3 regions of the Massilia sp. DD77 genome follow, and region 1 is predicted to be linked to each of the others. Evidence: predicted binding sites of a transcription regulator. Region 1 holds the regulator's gene; each other region holds the start of a gene.
The links. Region 1 encodes FNR, which switches genes on or off when oxygen is low (the NO sensors DNR and NnrR bind a similar motif). Its sites were predicted from a motif close to TTGATNNNNATCAA; they were not measured.
Positions count from the first base shown of each region.

Region 2: the regulator FNR is predicted to act here: its motif matches at 2,557-2,570, upstream of V7778_RS18005 (KamA family radical SAM protein).
Region 3: the regulator FNR is predicted to act here: its motif matches at 2,504-2,517, upstream of V7778_RS13105 (universal stress protein).

Region 1 covers NZ_JBAMDH010000009.1:90,478-96,671, reverse strand. Annotated here, with positions in the region: gene cydB (cytochrome d ubiquinol oxidase subunit II) at 1-181, opposite strand, end outside; gene V7778_RS07055 (cytochrome ubiquinol oxidase subunit I) at 186-1,634, opposite strand; gene fnr (fumarate/nitrate reduction transcriptional regulator Fnr) at 1,839-2,612, shown strand; gene V7778_RS07045 (helix-turn-helix transcriptional regulator) at 2,616-3,380, shown strand; gene V7778_RS07040 (DMT family transporter) at 3,440-4,366, shown strand; gene V7778_RS07035 (MgtC/SapB family protein) at 4,635-5,090, shown strand; gene V7778_RS07030 (alanine/glycine:cation symporter family protein) at 5,087-6,194, opposite strand, start outside.
Region 2 covers NZ_JBAMDH010000030.1:1,350-7,543, reverse strand. Annotated here, with positions in the region: gene V7778_RS18020 (DNA-3-methyladenine glycosylase) at 1-112, shown strand, start outside; gene V7778_RS18015 (methyl-accepting chemotaxis protein) at 136-1,830, opposite strand; gene V7778_RS18010 (cache domain-containing protein) at 1,914-2,369, opposite strand; gene V7778_RS18005 (KamA family radical SAM protein) at 2,653-4,050, shown strand; gene V7778_RS18000 (MFS transporter) at 4,084-5,349, shown strand; gene V7778_RS17995 (PQQ-dependent sugar dehydrogenase) at 5,440-6,194, shown strand, end outside.
Region 3 covers NZ_JBAMDH010000019.1:32,687-38,880, reverse strand. Annotated here, with positions in the region: gene hypB (hydrogenase nickel incorporation protein HypB) at 1-284, opposite strand, end outside; gene V7778_RS13120 (hydrogenase maturation nickel metallochaperone HypA/HybF) at 326-685, opposite strand; gene V7778_RS13115 (HypC/HybG/HupF family hydrogenase formation chaperone) at 685-918, opposite strand; gene V7778_RS13110 (universal stress protein) at 1,059-1,580, shown strand; gene V7778_RS13105 (universal stress protein) at 1,602-2,438, opposite strand; gene V7778_RS13100 (bifunctional acetate--CoA ligase family protein/GNAT family N-acetyltransferase) at 2,665-5,361, shown strand; gene V7778_RS13095 (NAD(P)H-dependent oxidoreductase) at 5,362-5,949, shown strand; gene V7778_RS13090 (beta-lactamase hydrolase domain-containing protein) at 6,121-6,194, opposite strand, start outside.

The sequences.
Region 1 (6,194 bases):
GCCAGGTCTCGTTGCCGTCCCAGACCGGGGCCACCGTGTTCATCATGGTGTCGCGGTCGCGCTTCTTGGGAGTGAAGGGAAACAGCAGGCCGATGCCCAGGTCGAAGCCGTCCAGCAGCACGTACATGAAGACCGCGAAGAAGATGATGACGGCCCAGATGATGGAAGTATCGATGCCCATGGCTTCAGCTCCGCTCCGGACCAGCGTCCGCGCCGTCGTTGGTATTGTCGTCGTTCTGGACGTCGGCCGCCGACATCGGCCGCATCGGGGTGCGCTCCTCGCCCGGCCCGCCCTCGGGCGGCCGCGCCAGCTCGAAGTGCTGCGGCCCCTTGCGGATCATGCGCAGCACGTAGCCGGTGCCGGCCCCGAACACGAACAGGTAAGCCGCCACGAACAGCGCCAGGGTCAGGCCCAGGGCCACGGCGCCATGGGGCGAGACGGCGTCCGCCGTGCGCAGCACGCCATACACCACCCAGGGCTGGCGCCCCACCTCGGTGGTCACCCAGCCGGCCAGGATCGCCACCAGGCCCGCCGGCCCCATCCACAGGGCGAAGCGCAGGAACAGCCGGTTGGCGAACAGGCGCCCGCCGCGCCGCAGGAACAGGCTCCAGGCCCCGAGCGCGATCATCAGGAGGCCCAGCCCCACCATCAGGCGGAAGCTCCAGAACACGATCAGGGAGTTCGGCCGCTGGTCGCGCGGAAAATCCTTCAGGGCCGGGACCTGGCCGTCCAGGGTGTGGGTCAGGATGATGCTGCCCAGGTAAGGGATGCCGAGCGCGTACCGGGTGCGCTCCTCTTCCATGTCGGGAATCCCGAACAGCAGCAGCGGCACCGCCTCGCCCGGATGGTTCTGCCAGTGGCCTTCCATCGCCGCCAGCTTGGCCGGCTGGTGCTTGAGCGTGTTCAGGCCGTGGAAGTCGCCGACCACGGCCTGGACCGGCGCCACCAGCAGCAGCATCCACATCGCCATCGACATCATCTTGCGCACCGCCGGGTTGTCGCGCCCGCGCAGCAGGTGCCAGGCGGCGGAGGCGCCCACCAGCAGGGCCGTGGTGAGATAGGCGGCGATCACCATGTGCACCAGGCGGTAGGGAAAGGAGGGATTGAAAACGATCGCCAGCCAGTCGGCCGGCACCATTCGTCCGTTCTCGATGGCATAGCCTTGCGGCGTCTGCATCCAGCTGTTGGCGGCCAGGATCCAGGTGGACGAGATCAGGGTGCCGATCGCCACCATGCAGGTAGCGACGACATGCAGGGCCGGGCCGACCCGGTTCCAGCCGAACAGCATCACGCCCAGGAAACCGGCCTCCAGGAAGAAGGCGGTCAGCACTTCATAGGACAGGATCGGTCCCAGGATGCTGCCCGCGAATTCCGACAGGTAGCTCCAGTTGGTGCCGATCTGGTAGGCCATGACGATGCCCGAGACCACGCCCATGCCGAAGGTGACGGCGAAGATCTTGAGCCAGAAGTGATACAGGTCGACGAAGACCTGGCGCCCGCTGCGCAGCCAGCACAGTTCGAGCACGGCCAGGTAGCTGGCCATGCCAATTGTGATAGCCGGAAACAAAATATGGAAGGACATCGTGAAGGCGAACTGGATCCGTGCGAGATCCAGGGCGGACAGACCAAGCATGGCGTGTTCCTTCGTGGTGTCGGCGTGTTGCGAATCTAGCATGCGCGGTGGGGGCGCACGCTTGGGTAATGGCTTTTTTGCTACGGCTGTCACTGAATCTGGCGCGGTTTGCCGGCAAATCTGGGTCCCTGGGACGATTTGTCGCGTCGCATCCCCGGCCCGCCCGTCTATAATCTGAGCATCGCGCGATCCACCGGAACCCCCATGACCCAGCCCGTGTCGTTCATCACCGACCCCAGCAAGCAGCCCGTGAGCATCCAGGCCCTGAAAGCCAGCTGCTCCGCCTGCAGCATGCACCAGTTGTGCCTGCCCATGGGCCTGGAAGACGCCGACATCAACCGCCTCGACCAGATCATCGGCCGCCGCCGGCGCCTGGAAAAAGATGAACGGCTCTACCAGATGGGAGAGCCGTTCCGCAACCTGTACGCGGTGCGCTTCGGCCACTTCAAGACCTACCAGGTGAACGCGGCCGGCGAAGCCCAGATCACCGGCTTCCAGATGGCCGGCGAGCTGCTGGGCATGGACGCGATCAGCGGCAACCACCACTGCGACGCCGTGGCGCTGGAAGACAGCGAGGTCTGCGAAATTCCCTTCACGCGCCTCGAAGAGCTGTTCGGCGAAGTGCCGGCCCTGCTGCGCCACTTCCACCGCATCATGAGCCAGGAAATCACGCGCGAGCAGAACGTCATGCTACTGCTAGGCAATATGCGCGCCGAGCAGCGCTTCGCCGTCTTCCTGGTCAACCTGTCGGCCCGCTATGCGGCGCGCGGCTATTCGCCCACCAGCTTCCAGCTGCGCATGTCGCGCGAGGACATCGGCAACTACCTGGGCCTGACCATCGAGAGCGTCAGCCGGCTGCTGTCGCGCTTCAAGAAGCAGGGCTGGCTGCAGGTCGACAAGCGCGACGTCACCCTGCTCGACCCGGCCAAGCTGAAGGCGCTCGCGGCCGGCACCGACATCTGCAGCCCCATGGCCTGAACCATGGCGGCGCCGCTTCCGGTCGACCTGCACCTGCGCAGCTACGGCATGGTGCGCGAGGCGGACCGCCACGACTATGCCCAGATCGTGCTGCCGGTGGCCGGCGAGGTCGAACTCGACATCGAAGGCCGCGGCCGCAAGCTCGATCTGCTGCACGCCGCCGTGGTCGCACCCGGCGCCTGGCATTCGCAGGCTGGCGCGGCCGGCAACCAGTCCTTCATCCTCGACCTCGATCCCGGGCTGCTGCGGCAAGGTCCCTGGGAGCGCCTGCTGGAGCGCCCCTTCACCCCGATCGGCGCGGCCGCGCGCAAGCTGGTCGAGTTCATGAGCCTGGCGGCGGCCGGCGCCAAGGCGGCGCCCCAGCTGGTGCAGGGCTGGACCCCGCTGCTGCTCGATTCCCTGGCCCAGGCCCAGGCCGCCTTCCAGCCCGCCTCCAGGCTTGCCGCGCTGATGGCGCGCATCGAGCTTCAACCCGGCCTGCCCTGGACCCTGGACAGCATGGCGCACGCCGCCTCCCTCAGCGCCAGCCGCCTGCACACCCTGTTCCGCCTGGAGACTGGGCTGAGCCCCCACGAATGGCTGCTGCGCCGCCGGCTGGAAGCGGTCTGCACCCTGTTGGCCTCGACCGGGCGGCCCATCGCCGACCTCGCCCTGGAGACCGGCTTCTCCGACCAGAGCGTGCTGACCCGCGCCATGCGCAAGGCCATGGACACCACGCCCGCCGCCTACCGCAAGGCCGCACGCGAGGATACGCACAAGACGCAGTAGGCGGCGCCAAGACGCGGTCCCGGCCGCGCGGCCAGAATCTCCGCTCTCAGGAGACATTCATGGTCAAGCCAAGCACTTCGCACACCTCGCTCGGCATCGGTTCGGGCATCCTCGCCGGCGCCCTCTGGGGCCTGGTCTTTCTCGCTCCCGAACTCACCGCCGGCTTCCTGCCTTTGCAGTTGTCGGCCGGGCGCTACCTGGCCTACGGCCTGGTGGCGGCGGTCCTGATTGCGCCTTCCTGGCGGCGCCTGCTGCGCACGCTCACCTGGAAGGAATGGCGCGCCCTGCTCTGGCTCTCCTTCAGCGGGAACATCGTTTATTACGTGTTCCTGGCGACCGCCGTGCAGCAAGGCGGCGTGGCCATGCCCTCGCTGGTGATCGGCCTGCTGCCGATCGCCGTCACCCTGGTGGGCAGCCGCGACCGCCACGCGCCGCCGCTGCGCCGCCTGCTGCCTTCGCTGGCCCTAAGCGCGGCCGGGCTGGCCTGCATCAGCTGGCAGTCGCTGTCCAGCGCCGGCATCGATTCGCTGCCCGGCCTGGGCTGCGCGGTGGGCGCGCTGGTGTCCTGGACCATCTACGCGGTGAACAACAGCCGCTGGCTTGGCCGCTTGCAGGGCGTCTCGGGCCACGACTGGAACCTGGCGATGGGGGTCGTGACCGGACTGGAGGCCCTGTTGCTGGCGGTTCCCGCGTTTGCCGGGACCGACACGGGCCACAGCAGCGCGCAATGGCTGCATTTCGCGGGCGTGGTGACCAGCGTGGCGATCCTGTGCTCGATCCTGGGCAACGCCTTGTGGAACGTGGCGAGCCGCGCCCTGCCCTTGACCCTGATGGGGCAGATGATCGTGTTCGAGACGCTGTTCGCGTCGCTATACGGCTTCCTGTGGGAGGAAAGGTGGCCGACGGGGCTGGAATGGGCGGCCATGGTACTGCTGGTGGGCGGGGTGGTGGCGTGTGCGCGGGCGCATGCGCGTAGAGACGATTAAGCCAGCCGTCCACGGGCACCTCGTTATACCCGCTCGCTCAACCCGTCGTCCCTGCGAAGGCGGGGATCCAAGCTCGTTGAATCGAGCTTGAATGGAACCATGAGGCTACTCACGCAAACTTGGGTCCCCGCCTTCGCGGGGATGACGGATTAAGGGCGCGGGCCGAAACAGTGGATCAGCTATCCATGCGCCGCCTGAGCCACCAAACTGGCATCATGCCAGAGTAATCTCAACAGGAGCGAACACGGTGTGGTGGACACGAAGCTGGATGACGGTGCAGCAGGAATTCTCGGACTTGGGGAACGTGGAGGACATCACCCGCATCGTGGTGCGCCTGCTGGTGGCGCTGGTGCTGGGCGGGCTGCTCGGCTACGAGCGTGAATCGGTGGGCGCCTCCGCCGGCCTGCGTACCCACATGCTGGTCTCGCTCGGCGCCGCCCTCTTCGTGCTGATCCCGCTGCAGGCGGGGATGGGCATCCAGGACCTGTCGCGGGTCCTGCAGGGCATCGTGGCCGGCATCGGCTTCCTGGGCGCGGGCGCCATCCTCAAGCAGACCGACAAGGACGACATCAAGGGCCTGACCACCGCGGCCAGCGTCTGGCTGACCGCCGCGATCGGCATCGCGGCCGGCATGGGGCGCGAGGCGACGGCGGTGCTCAGCACCCTGTTCGCCCTCGTCGTGCTGGCGATCCTGCGCAGCACGACGAAGCCGAAGGAAGATTAGGCGACGGCCTTGCCGGGGGCTTGCGTCTTGCCGGCCTGCACGCGCTGCTCCCAGTAGTGGGCGCCTTCGATGCCCAGCGCCTTCGGATCGAACTGCGGATCCTTGCCGGCCTTCTTCTGGGCTTCGTAGTCGCGCAGGCACTTGAAGGCCGTCTTCTGCAGCATCAGGATGGCGATGATGTTCAGCCAGGCCATCAGGCCCACGCCCATGTCGCCCAGGCCCCAGGCAGCTTCCGCCGTCTTCACGGAACCGTAGTAGGTCGCGCCGATGATGAACAGCTTGAGCAGCAGCGTCATCCACGGACGGTTGACGGTCCGGTTGATGTAGGCGATGTTAGTCTCGGCGATGTAGTAATAAGCGACGATCGTGGTGAACGCGAAGAACAGCAGCGCGATGGCGACGAACAGGGCGCCGAAGCCCGGCATCACGTTCTCCAGCGCGGTCTGGACGTAGCCGGGGCCGGAGGCGACCCCCTGCACGCCGGTGAACATCGGGGTGCCGTCCGGCGCCTCGACATTGTACTGGCCGGTAATCAGGAGCATGAAGGCGGTCGCCGAGCACACGAACAGGGTGTCGATGTAGACCGAGAAGCCCTGCACCAGGCCCTGCTTGGCCGGGTGGCTCACTTCGGCGGCCGACGAGGCGTGCGGGCCGGTGCCCTGCCCCGCCTCGTTCGAGTACACCCCGCGCTTGACGCCCCACTGGATCGCCAGGCCCAGGATCGCGCCGAAGGCGGCGTCCGCGCCGAAGGCATTCACGAAGATCAGCTTCAGAACACCAGGCAGCGCGCCGATGTTCATCGCCACGATGGCCACCGCCACCAGGATGTAGCCCAGGGCCATGAAGGGCACCACGACTTCGGCGAAGTGGGCAATGCGCTTGACGCCGCCGAAGATGATGAAGGCCAGCACCACGCACAGGCCGACGCCGGTGATGGCGGGGTCGATGCCGGTAGCGGTCTTCAGGCTCTCGGCGATCGAGTTGGCCTGCACGCCAGGCAGCAGCAGGCCGGTGGCGATGATGGTGGCGAAGGCGAAGGTCAGCGCATACCATTTCATGCCCAGGCCCTTCTCGATATAGAAGGCGGGCCCGCCGCGGTATTCC
Region 2 (6,194 bases), on a different contig from region 1:
GGGGGAGCTGCCGCTGATCGCGGGGCCGCGTATCGGGATTTCGAAGGCGGTGGATGTGCCGTGGCGGTTTGGGCTGGCCGGGTCGAAGTTCGTGAGCCGGCCTTTCAGGTAGGGTCGGCGGGTTTCCCGCCGACCCTACGATGATCGCCTTGCCGCAGGCAATGCCCGCACAGCCTTCGGCCGCATCGGACTGCCCGGCGTCCGCCGTTCGCCCACCCCCTGGAACGCCTCGTCTTCCTCCGCAACCGGCGCCGCTTCCACTGCCGCGACTTCACCCTGATCCTGCGCGATCCGGAAGATCGACACCGCCTTCGCCAGGTTGACCGTCTGCTCGTGCAGACTTTCCGCCGCCGCGGCGGCCTGTTCGACCAGCGCCGCGTTCTGCTGCGTCATGCCGTCCATCTGTCCCACCGCGCGGTTGACGTCGGCGATGCCTTCGGCCTGCTCGGTGCTGGCCACGCTGATGCGGCCGATGATGTCGTTCACCTGGCGCACCGAGGCCACGATGTCGCCCATGCTGGCGCCGGCCTCGCTGACCGAGGCGTTGCCGCCCTCGATGATATTGACCGAGTCCGCGATCAGGGCCTTGATCTCCCTGGCTGCGGCGGCCGAGCGCTGGGCCAGGGTGCGTACTTCGGCGGCCACCACCGCGAAGCCGCGCCCTTGCTCGCCGGCGCGCGCCGCTTCCACCGCCGCGTTCAGCGCCAGCAAATTGGTCTGGAAGGAAATGCCGTCGATCACGCCGATGATCTCGACGATCTGGCGCGAGCTGGCCTGGATCGATTCCATGCTCCTCACCGCGCGCCCCACGGCCTTGCCGCCGTCGGCCGCCAGCTCGGCCGCCTCGGACGCCAGTCCGGAAGCCAGGCGCGCGTTGTTGGCGTTGTCCTTGACCGCCGTGGTCAGCGCTTCCATGGCGCTTGCGGTCTGCTCGAGCGAGCCGGCCTGCATCTCGGTACGGGTGGACAGGTCGAGGTTGCCGCTGGCGATCTCTTTCGAGGCGGTGTCGATCGAGCGCACCGAGGCCAGGATGCTCCGCAGCGCCACGTTCAGGCGGGCGATGGTGTGGTCGAGGGCGCGCGAGGTGTCGGCGATCTCGTCGCGCCCGGTGCTGGCGCCGGGCGGCGCATCGAGCCGGCCCTCGGCCAGCTCGCCGACGGCGCGCGCGATGGCGCGGATCCCCGCCAGCATCGAGCGCCGCACCAGCACCGTCACCACCAGCGACAGCGCGATCGACAGCAGCACCAGTCCCGCCATGCTCAGGCCGAGCGAGCGGAACTCGTCCTTGGCGGCGGTATAGGCGTCTTCGCTGAGCTGCTTTTCGCGTCCCGCCAGGCGTCCCAGTTCGGCGTCGAGGGCGACGAACTGCTTCTCGGCCTTCTGCATCGAACTGGTCGCGATCGACTGGTCGACCTGGGCCAGCTCGATGGTCTCCAGTACCGCCTTGCGGTAGGCCGCCAGCGCGGCGAGCGAGGCGTCGATCGGCGCGCGCTCGCCGGTCCCGGCCAGTTCGGCGAGCTTGCCCAGCTTGTCCTTGATGGCCGCGTGCTTGCGGTGGATATCGGCGGTGAGGGCGTCGAGGCGGTTCCTGGCGAAGCTGCCGTTGACCCAGGCCAGGAGCTGGTAGATGTTCGCGTGCGCGAAGCGCGCGTCGCCCGCCACGTCGGCCACGGCCTGAAGGCGCGCCGCCCGTACCTGCACCATGTGCTCGAGCGAAGCGTTCTGGCGCACCATGCCGTAATACGCGGCCGCCGACAGCAGGGTCAGCAGCACCAGCACCATCCCCGGGGCCAGCAGCAGCTTCTGCCCGATCCGCAGTTTGTTCAGCATGATTCACCCGCCTCCCATCGCCGTCGTCCCGGCGAAGGCCGGGATCCAAGTTCCATCGAGCTGATGCGCTGCCAGCAGCACCCTTACTTTTTGTAGATCCCCGCCTCCAGCACCACATCATCCACCCGCAAGATATAGGTGGTCTTCGGCTCGATCTTCCCCGAGGTCGGGTTCTTGTACTGGTAATCGACCCAGCCCTTGCCCTTGGCCGCGGCCAGTTCGATGATCTCGCGACGGTACTTCTTGCCGTTCGCATCCGGCACGTCGGTCAGGTCCTTGCCCACGATCGAGGGGTTGTAGGGGTGGGCCAGCACGATGCCCGTCTTGATGTCGCGGATGTCGATGTAGAGCGCGCCCTGGACGAAGTCCGGATCCTTGGCGTTGATGCGCTTCATCATCTCGTCCTTGCCCTTGGCCTTGATGAGGGCGGCGCCACGCTCGCACATCGCGATGGCGTCCTTCTCGGTCGGTTCATTGGCCAGGACGGTGGTCGACATCAGGCCCATGCCCAGGCACAGGGCGGCGGCGGTCAGTTTCATGAGGCTTCCTTTCGTGAGATGCAGTGAGATATTTCCTAAGTGCACTCACTAATGTACCGGCACGTTTCGACCGCAAATTGCGTTCGCTCAAGCACCTCGCGCCGAAGCCCTGCGCGCGGCCGTGATTCTGCACGTTTGTCCTACTCGCACCACCTTTGTTCCATGCCATTTGGTAGGAACAGTCTGATTGACGAGCGGCAATTTCCTTTGGTTTCGCGGTCCTACCATGGATTCTTCGCGGCACCCTGCCGCGGTTCTTCATCCTTCCTCCTGGAGAATTCCCGTGACCACGCCAGAATCGACGCCCGTCAAGTTCAAGCCCTATACGCGCCAGAGCATCGTTGCCGCGCGCCAGTGGGAGTGGCTCACTCCCGAGCTGCAGGAGGCCGTGCAGGTGGTATCGCATGTGCTGCCTTTCCGTACCAACGCCTATGTGATGGAGGAGCTGATCGACTGGAGCAAGGTGCCGGACGATCCCATCTACCGCCTGACCTTCCCGCACCGCGACATGCTGCCGGCCGCGGAATACGAACAGCTGCGCGACCTGGTCCTGGCCAGGAAGGACGAGGCGGACATCGCCCGGCTGGTGCACCGCATCCGCATGCGCATGAACCCGCACCCGGCGGGGCAAATGACGCACAACGTGCCGCGCGTGAACGACGCGCCGCTCAGGGGCCTGCAGCACAAGTACAAGGAAACGGTGCTGTTCTTCCCCAGCGCCGGCCAGACCTGCCACGCCTACTGCACCTTCTGCTTCCGCTGGCCGCAGTTCGTCGGCATGGACGACATGAAGTTCGACGCGCGCGAATGCACCGAGCTGGTGGCCTACCTGAAGAATCATCCCGGCGTGACCGATGTCCTGCTCACCGGCGGCGACCCGATGATCATGAACACGCGCTCGCTGGGCGAATTCCTCGAGCCGCTGCTCGACCCGGAACTGGCGCATATCCAGAATATCCGCATCGGTACCAAGTCGGTGGCTTACTGGCCGCAGCGCTTCGTCTCGGACAAGGACAGCGACGACCTGATGCGCCTGTTCGAGAAAGTGGTCCGGGCCGGCAGGAACCTGGCGATCATGGGCCACTACAACCACGCGGTGGAGCTGCGCCATCCCATCGCCCAGCAGGCGGTCAAGCGCATCGTCGGCACCGGCGCCACCCTGCGCATGCAAGGCCCCCTGATCCGCCACATCAACGAAGACCCGAAAAGCTGGGCCGAGCTGTGGACCACGGGCGTGCGCCTGGGGGCGATCCCGTACTACATGTTCGTCGAGCGCGACACCGGCCCGCGCGACTACTTCGCGCTGCCGCTGGCGCGCGCCCACGAGATCTTCCAGGAAGCCTATTCGATGGTGTCCGGCCTGTCGCGCACCGTGCGCGGGCCGTCGATGAGCGCCTTCCCGGGCAAGGTCGTGATCGACGGCGTGGTCACCATCAACGGCGAAAAGCTGTTCGCGCTGCAGTTCCTGCAAGCCCGCGATCCCGACTGGGTGCGGCGCCCCTTCTTTGCCCGTTACGATCCGGACGCGACCTGGCTCGACCACCTCAAGCCGGCCTTCGGGCGCGACCGCTTCTTCTTCGAGATGGAAAGTGGCGGTCCGCTGCGCGGCCCCGGCGGGCGCGTGATTCCGCTGGTGCCGGGCGGCCAGCGCGGCGTCGAAGCGCAACCCGACGCAGCCTGACGCGCCCCCATGGCCGCGGCGCCTGGTACCACCATGACGAGCACCGCCGCGCCGCGCCTGTCCGGCGTGGCGGTATTTTTCCACGTGTTCCTGCCGTTCGCGCTCGGACATTACCTGTCCTCGCTGCTGCGCAACGTCAATGCCGTGCTGGCCTCGCACCTGGTCGGCGAGCTGGCGCTTACGCCGGGCCAGCTCGGCCTGCTCACCAGCGCCTTCTTCTTCGCCTTCGCGCTGGTGCAGCTGCCGGTGGGGATCGCGCTCGACCGCTACGGCCCGCGCCGGGTACAGCTGGCGATGATGGTGGCGGCCGCCTGCGGGGCGCTGCTGTTCGCGCGCGGCACCGGCCTGGTCCAGCTGCTGCTGGCGCGCGCCGTCATGGGCTGTGGCCTGGGCGGCTGCTTCATGGCGGCGCTGAAAGCGGTGTCGGCCTGGATCGCGCCTGCGAAGCTGCCCTCGGTGCACGGCTACCTGATCGCGGTCGGCGGCCTTGGCGCGGCCACCGCCACCATGCCGGTGCGCACGGCGCTGGAATACACCGACTGGCGCGGGCTGTTCGTGATCCTGGCGGCGCTGGTGGCCTGTACCGGCCTGCTGGTGGCGCTGCTGTATCCGCGCCACGATGCCGCGGCCAGCCAGCACGGCCCGCTGCTGCCGGCCTTGCGCGAGGTATGGCGCGCGCCTGGTTTTCGCGGCGTGGTCTCGCTGGTGCTGTTGCCGCATGCGGTCTTCTTCGGCGTCCAGGGCCTGTGGATCGGGCGCTGGCTGTCGGACGTCGCCGGGTTCTCCGATGACGCCGTGGCCTACCTGCTCTACCTGAGCATGGCCGGCGTCATCTTCGGGGCGATCGCCGTGGGCATGATCACCGAGTGGGCGGGACGGCGCGGCATGCCGCCGCTGGACGTGGCCGCAGCCGGCGTCACGGTGTTCGTGCTGGTGCAGGCGGGCTTCGTGGCCGGCTACCAGCCGAGCTTCCAGCTGCTGTCGGTGCTGTTCAGCCTGGTGGGTACGATCACCGGCATCGAATACGCGATCGTGGCGCAGTCGATGCCGCGCGCGCTGACCGGACGCGCGGCGACCTTCCTGAATCTCCTGATCTTCATCGGCGCCTTCCTGGTGCAGGCCGGCTTCGGCCTGGTGGTCGGGCTGTGGAAGCCGGACCTGGCCGGCAGGGCGCCCGCCATCGCCTACCAGGCCGCCTTCGGCCTGCTGGTGCTGGTCCAGCTGCCCGGCCTGTGGGCCTTCGCGCGGCGCCGCAGGCTGGCGCCCGCACCGCAAGAGGAAACAGCAAGGGCGGCGTGAGCGGGTGTGCGTGCTTTCTTGGCGGTAACGTACGAAGCGTAATTTTTTGTCTATATAAAATGTCATCTTCAATTCCTGGGGATGACCATCATGCGCACCGATTCCGGGCGCCTGCTCGCAGGCGCGACCTTGCTGCTGCTTGCCGCCTGCGGCGAAAAATCGATCCTTCCATCCGGGGCCGACGTCGGCGCCCAGCCGGTCATCAAGGAGCCGGTCAAGACCACCATTCCGACTGTCGACATCGCGCCGGCCAAGGGCTGGCCCTCGGGGACGACGCCGAGGCCGGCGGCCGGCCTGGCGGTCAACGCCTTCGCCACGGCCCTCGACCATCCGCGCTGGGTCTATGTGCTGCCGAACGGCGACGTGCTGGTGGCCGAGAGCAACGCTCCCGAGCGTCCCGAGGACGGCAAGGGGATCAAGGGCTACGTGATGAAGAAGGTGATGAAGAAGGCGGGCGCCGCCGTGCCCAGCCCGAACCGCATCAGCCTGCTGCGCGACGCCGACGGCGACGGCGCGGCCGAGCTCAAGCGCGTGTTCATCAAGAACCTGAATTCGCCCTTCGGCATGGCGCTGGTGGGCGACACGCTCTATGTCGCCAACACCGACGGCATCGTGCGCTTCGACTACAAGGAGGGCATGACCGAGATCACGGCCAAGCCGCAGCCGGTGGCGCCGCTGCCGGGCGGGCCCTTGAACCACCATTGGACCAAGAACATCATCGCCAGCAAGGACGGCAGCAAGCTGTACGCCACCTCGGGCTCGAACAGCAACGTGGCCGAGAACGGCATGGACAAGGAAGTCGACCGCGCCGCCATCCTCGAGGTCGACCTCGCCACCGGCAAGAC
Region 3 (6,194 bases), on a different contig from region 1:
TTGGCGCGGATGCGGCGAGCGTCGTTGTCCGTCTCCAGGTCGCCGACGATCACGGCGATGGCGTATTCCGCGGCAAGCGCCTCGATGCTCGCCTCCAGCAGGGATGTCTTCCCCGCCCCCGGCGACGACATCAGGTTGACTGCCAGGACGCGAGCGGCGTCGAAATGGCGGCGATTGTGCGCCGCCGTCCTGTCGTTGGCGGCCAGCAGGCCGCGCAGCACCTCTATCCGTGTGCCGCGCGCTTCCACCGGTGCATAGTTCGGCCCGGAATGGCCGGCGCTCATGCCGCAACCACAGTCCTCGCACATCGTTTCCCCCCAAGGCGCTAAGTTGACTGGCCAGGGAAGACCAGGTCGACGCTGTCGAGCAGCATTTCGTCGCCGCTCAGGAGCCGGGTCAGCCCGCTGCCGCAGATGGCGCAGCTCAGCCTGTCGAGCGCGGCGTCGCCTGCTGCCCCGCAGCGCAGGCAGGCGATCCTGAGCGGAACCTCCACGATGGCCAGTTCCGCGTCCTGCGCGGGCGTACCGCGGCGCGCCTCCCGATAGGCTGCCCGCAGCAGCGCCGGCTCGATACCGGACAAGGGTCCCAGCCGCAAGCTCACCATGCTCACGCCGCTTGCCCCGTGCCGCGCCGCCAGCCGGGCCACCTGGTCCAGCAGCGCGCTGCAGACAGACAGCTCATGCATCATGTCCCGCCCTGCGCGCGTGTAGCGCGATCCAGCAGTTCCCAGGTGCCCAGCGCTTCGTCCGCTGCCACTGTCTGGATCGCATAACCCACGTGCACGATGACGAAGTCGCCGGCATCAACCGAACCGGGAGGCAAGAGGTAGAGGCTGACTTCACGACGGACGCCGCCCGCCTCGCAGCACGCCGTTTGTCCGTCGAGCGCGACAACCTGCATGGGAATGGCAAGGCACATGAGAGAGCCGTCCGATCGCGATCAATGAAGGCTTTTCCATCTTCGACTCAGTGCCGTATTAAATGTTTGATCTCGATCAAAATTGCCTGAGATGCCATTTGGCAGTTCCTTGACGCCGGTCAAACACAGCACGAGCAAGTATGGTAATCCTGAACGCATTCCACCTTCCCGGACCCTCCATCATGTTCATCGAAAGAGTTTGCGTGGCGACAGACGGCTCCGACATCGCAGTCCAGGCAGCCCAGATGGGCGCCCTGCTCGCGCGAGCAGGCGCCGGACGCATGGTGGCGGTATCGGTCGCGCAACCGCACTTTTCCATGCCGGACAGCGGCGCCGCCGTGCCGGACACCCGGGCCGAGTTCCTCCGCGCACACGAGGCTGCCCGCGCTCACGTCGAGACCGTCCGGCGCATCGCCGACGCTGCCGGGGTGAGTTGCGAGTGGGCAACACCGCTCTCCTCGGTACCGGGCCCGGAGATCGTGCGGATCGCGGAAGAACAGGGTTGCGACCTGATCGTAATGGGAACGCACGGACCGAACGACGCCAACCGGTTGTTCGCCGGCAGCGTCGCGCAATACGTGCTCGCGAACTCGACCGTCCCGGTACTGTTGCTGCGGGTACCGCGCGAAGCGTCGCGGCCGGAGTTCGGCGAATTCCCGTAAGCGCGGGGGGTCGGTTCCGGCTCAGCGCGCGAGCAACAGGGGAATCGTGCTGTCCTGGAGCACGGTCCTGCTCACGCCGCCGAGAAAGAGTTCACGGAACTGGGTATGGCCGTAGCACCCCATGACCACGAGATCGTAGCCGTCCTGTGCCGCCAGCGTCAGCAGGTGATGGCCATTGTCGATATTGCGCCGGATCGCCAGCATCTCCACCCGGATCGCGTGGCGGGAAAGGAAGGCGATCAAGTCTGCATCCTCGCCGGCATCGGACAGGCCGGCGCCGCCGGGGATCTGGAATGACACGACAGTCACGCGCGTGGCGCGCTGCATCAGGGGCACGGCGGCGCGCAGGGCGGCCGAGGCCTCCTTGCTGCCGTTCCATGCCACCAGGATGTGCTCGCCCGGCGACCGGCGCCCCGGTGCGCAGGGGACGACCAGAACCGGGCGGGCGCAGGTAAACACGACATATTCCGGAACGCGCCCGATCGTGTCGGTCAGGGCTTCGGCAAGATCGTCCTGGTTGACGACCACCAGGTCGCTGAAGCGTCCCAGCCTGGCAAGCGCATCGCTGACCAGGTCGCACACCAGGCGGCCCTCCGACGGCACCCCTGCCTCGTCGGCGATGGCGGCGAACTGTTCGAGGGCGCGCGCCGCCGTGTCGTGCAATGGCTGGAAATAGCTTGCCTCAAGGCTGTCCGGCGCCGCATGGTAGCCATGTGGAAAAATGTCACGCGACACGCCGGTGGCGGCAACGCCGATCAGGTGTGCACCATGCGCCTTGGCCAGCTCGGCGGCGATCCGGATCCGCCCTGGAGCATGGCGCGACAGGTCCGCATGTACGACGATGGTCTTGTAGCTCATCAGCCCTGCTCCTCGTCCCGACCAAGAATGTCAAGCCAGTCTCGCCATATCGCCCGGCCTTGTGTTTGATGGAGATCAAATCCACGAGCATTCGTACTGACTGGCGCAGCGAACCTCGCACTGCGGGCGCTACCATCGATTTCTATTCCAATTTTGATGTCCGTCAAATAATTTACTCTCGGGCTTCGCTAGGCTGTCGATATTTGGCTGAGGCCAGGGAGAGCTCATGAGTATTCGCAACCTCGGTCACTTCTTTGCGCCCCGCTCGGTCGCCGTGATCGGCGCCTCCGACCGGCCCGGCAGCGTGGGCGCGACCGTGTGGCGAAACATCCTTGCGGGCGGCTTCCGCGGACCGCTGTGGCCGGTCAACCGGCGCCATGCCCAGGTTGGCGGCCGCCCTGCCTACAGCCGCGTCGGCGAGCTGCCCGGCGTCCCCGACCTGGCCGTGATCTGCACGCCGGCGTCCACGGTGCCGACGCTGATCGGGGAACTCGGCGCCGCCGGCTGCCGCGCAGCCATCGTCATCAGCGCCGGTCTGGACGCCGACGCCGGCGGCGGCCGCAGCCTGCGCCAAGCCATGCTGGACGCGGCGCAACCCTGGCTGCTGCGCATCCTCGGCCCAAACTGCGTCGGCATGCTGGTGCCGGGCATTGGCCTGAACGCCAGCTTCGCGCCGGGCGCGGCGCTCCCCGGCCGCCTGGCCTTCGTGGCGCAGTCGGGGGCGCTCGTCACCGCCGTGCTCGACTGGGCCGCCGCGCGGCGTATCGGCTTTTCCTGTTTCATCTCCCTGGGCGACGGCAGCGACGTCGATTTCGGCGACCTGCTCGATTACCTGGCCGCCGATCCCGGCACCGACGCCATCCTGCTGTATGCCGAAAGCCTGCGCCAGGCGCGCAAGTTCATGAGCGCGGCGCGCGGCGCGGCGCGCGGCAAGCCGACCCTGATCGTCAAGGCCGGGCGCGGCAAGGACGCGGCGCGCGCGGCCTTCAGCCATACCGGCGCGCTGGCCGGATCGGACCTGGTCTACGACGCGGCGCTGCGCCGCGCCGGCATGCTGCGGGTGCGCACCACGGACGACCTGTTCGACGCGGTGGCGATGCTGGCGCGCGCCCGCCTTCCGCGCGGCGAGCGCCTGGCGATCCTCACCAACGGCGGCGGGCCGGGCGTCATGGCGACCGACGCCCTGGCGGACGCGGGCGGCGTGCTGGCCCAGCTGGCGCCCGCCACGCTGGCGCGCCTGGGCGACGGCTTGCCGCCCTTGTGGTCGCACGCCAATCCGATCGACATCGTGGGCGATGCGCCCGCGGAGCGCTACCGCCATGCGCTGGCCGCGTTGCTGGACGCACCCGAGCTGGATGCCGTGCTGATGATCCACGCGCCGACGGCGATCGTGCCGAGCGCCGAGATCGCCCGCACCCTGCTGCCGCTGATCGCGGACGCCGCGCGGCCCGTCCTGTGCTGCTGGCTGGGCGGTCCCAGCGTGGCCGAGGCCCGCCGCCTGTGCATCGAGGCCGGGGTGCCGGTCTTCGACACTCCCGAGGAAGCGGTCAAGGGCTTCCAGCAGCTGGTGGATTACCGGCGCAACCAGGCCGTCCTGATGCAGGCCCCCGGGCCGTCCGAGCTCGGCGCGCCCGACCGCCATGCCGCCCGCGTCCAGGTCGACGCCCTCATCGCCGGGGGCATGGACGCCGGCGGCGCCGTGGGCGAGCATGCCGCCAAGGCCCTGCTGGCCGCATACGGCATCCCCGTGGTGGCGACCGAGATCGTCGCTGATCGCCGGGACGCGCTGGCCGCCGCCGGGCGCCTCGGCTATCCGGTGGCCCTGAAGATCGTGTCGCCGGACATCGTCCACAAGTCCGACATCGGCGGGGTGGCGCTCGACCTGGCCGGCCCGGAGGGGCTCGGCGCGGCGCTCGATGCGATGCTGGAGCGGGTGCGCACCCGGCTGCCCCACGCGCGCGTGGACGGCTTCACGGTCCAGGCGATGGCGCGCCGGCCGCAGGCGCTGGAATTGATCGTCGGCGTCAGTGTCGACCCGGTATTCGGGCCGGTCGTGCTGTTCGGTCATGGCGGCGTCAGCGTCGAAGTCACGGCCGACCAGGCGGTGGGGTTGCCCCCGCTGAACCGGGTGCTGGCCGCCGATCTCGTCAGCCGCACCCGCGTGGCGCGCCTGCTGGCGGGCTACCGCGGCCGGCCGCCGGCCGACATGGACGCCCTGTGCGACGTTCTGGTGCGCGTGGGCCAGCTGGCGGCCGACCTGCCCGAGCTGGCCGAACTGGATATCAATCCGCTGCTGGCTGACGCCGGCGGCGTGATCGCCCTCGACGCGCGCATGCGGCTGCAGCCGGTTCCCGCAGGGTGCGACGGCCATGCGCGGCTGGCGATCCTGCCGTATCCGGAACAACTGGAACGCCAGGTGGACAGCGCGATAGGCAGGCTGACGCTGCGTCCCATTCGTCCCGAAGACGCCGCCGCGCACGTGGCCTTCTTCCATGCGCTCACGCCGCAGGACGTCCACATGCGCATGTTCGGCCTGATGCGCGAGCTCTCGCCCCAGCAGCTGGCGCGCTTCACCCAGATCGACTATGCGCGCGAGATGGCCTTCATCGCCACCCGCCCGGGATCGGGCGGCGCGGACGAGACCCTGGGGGTGGCGCGGGTCGTCCTCGACCCGGACGAGGTGCGCGGCGAGTTCGCGGTCGCCATCCGCTCGGACCTGAAGGGGCGAGGACTGGGACGTCTGCTGATGACCCGCCTGCTCGACTACTGCGCCGCGCGCGGCGTGGCCGTGGTCGAAGGGGTCGCGCTGCCGGAGAATGCCGGCATGCACGCGCTGGCGCGCGCCCTCGGCTTCGACCTGCACGCCGGCGCCGACGGCATGGTGACGATGCGCCGCATCCTCGACGCCGACCGGGCGGCCTGAATGAGCAAGCATATCCTGATCATCCAGGGGCATCCGGACAGCGCCCGCCAGCACCTGTGCCATGCGCTGGCCGAGGCCTACGCCGACGGCGCACGCGCGGCCGGAAACAGTGTCGAGACCGTCGAGCCGGCGCGGATCGGGTTCGCCCTGCTGACCGATGCGGCGCAATGGCAGCACGGCGACGTGCCGCCCCCGCTGCGGCCGGCCCAGGAAGCCATCGCGCGCGCCGCCCACATCGTTCTGATCTATCCCCTGTGGCTGGGCGACATGCCGGCCCTGCTGAAGGGCTTTCTCGAACAGGTCCTGCGGCCTGGCTTCGCGATCGCCCGCACGCCGGCGAACCCGCTGAAGGCCGGGCTGCTGGGCGGACGCAGCGCCCGTGTGATCGTCACGATGGGCATGCCGTCTCTGGTGTACCGCGCGTTCTACCGCGCCCACAGCCTGCGCTCCCTGCGCCGGAATATCCTGCACTTCGTCGGTATCGCACCGGTATCCACGACCATCGTCGGCGGTGCCGGCGCGATGCCGCCCGAGCGGGCCGCGCGCTGGTGCGCGCGCCTGCGGCGCCTGGGCGAGCGCGGCGCCTAGGGGCTTTTCCCGCGCGCGGGGCATTGCCGTGCAATGAAAGCCGCGCGCGGACCGCCGGAGTGCGGCCGGGGAAATCAGCCTGCTGGTCGCCTGGGGGGCGTGCCTGGACGCCCCCCGGGGCCCTGCCGCCGCTTCCTGGCAGGGATCGCCCCTGCCTTACCGACGCGTGCTCTACCACGAGGCCTCGGCCCGCATGCCGGTGCGGCAGAAACCCAGGACCGGCTTTCGGCGCTCGGCCATAGAAG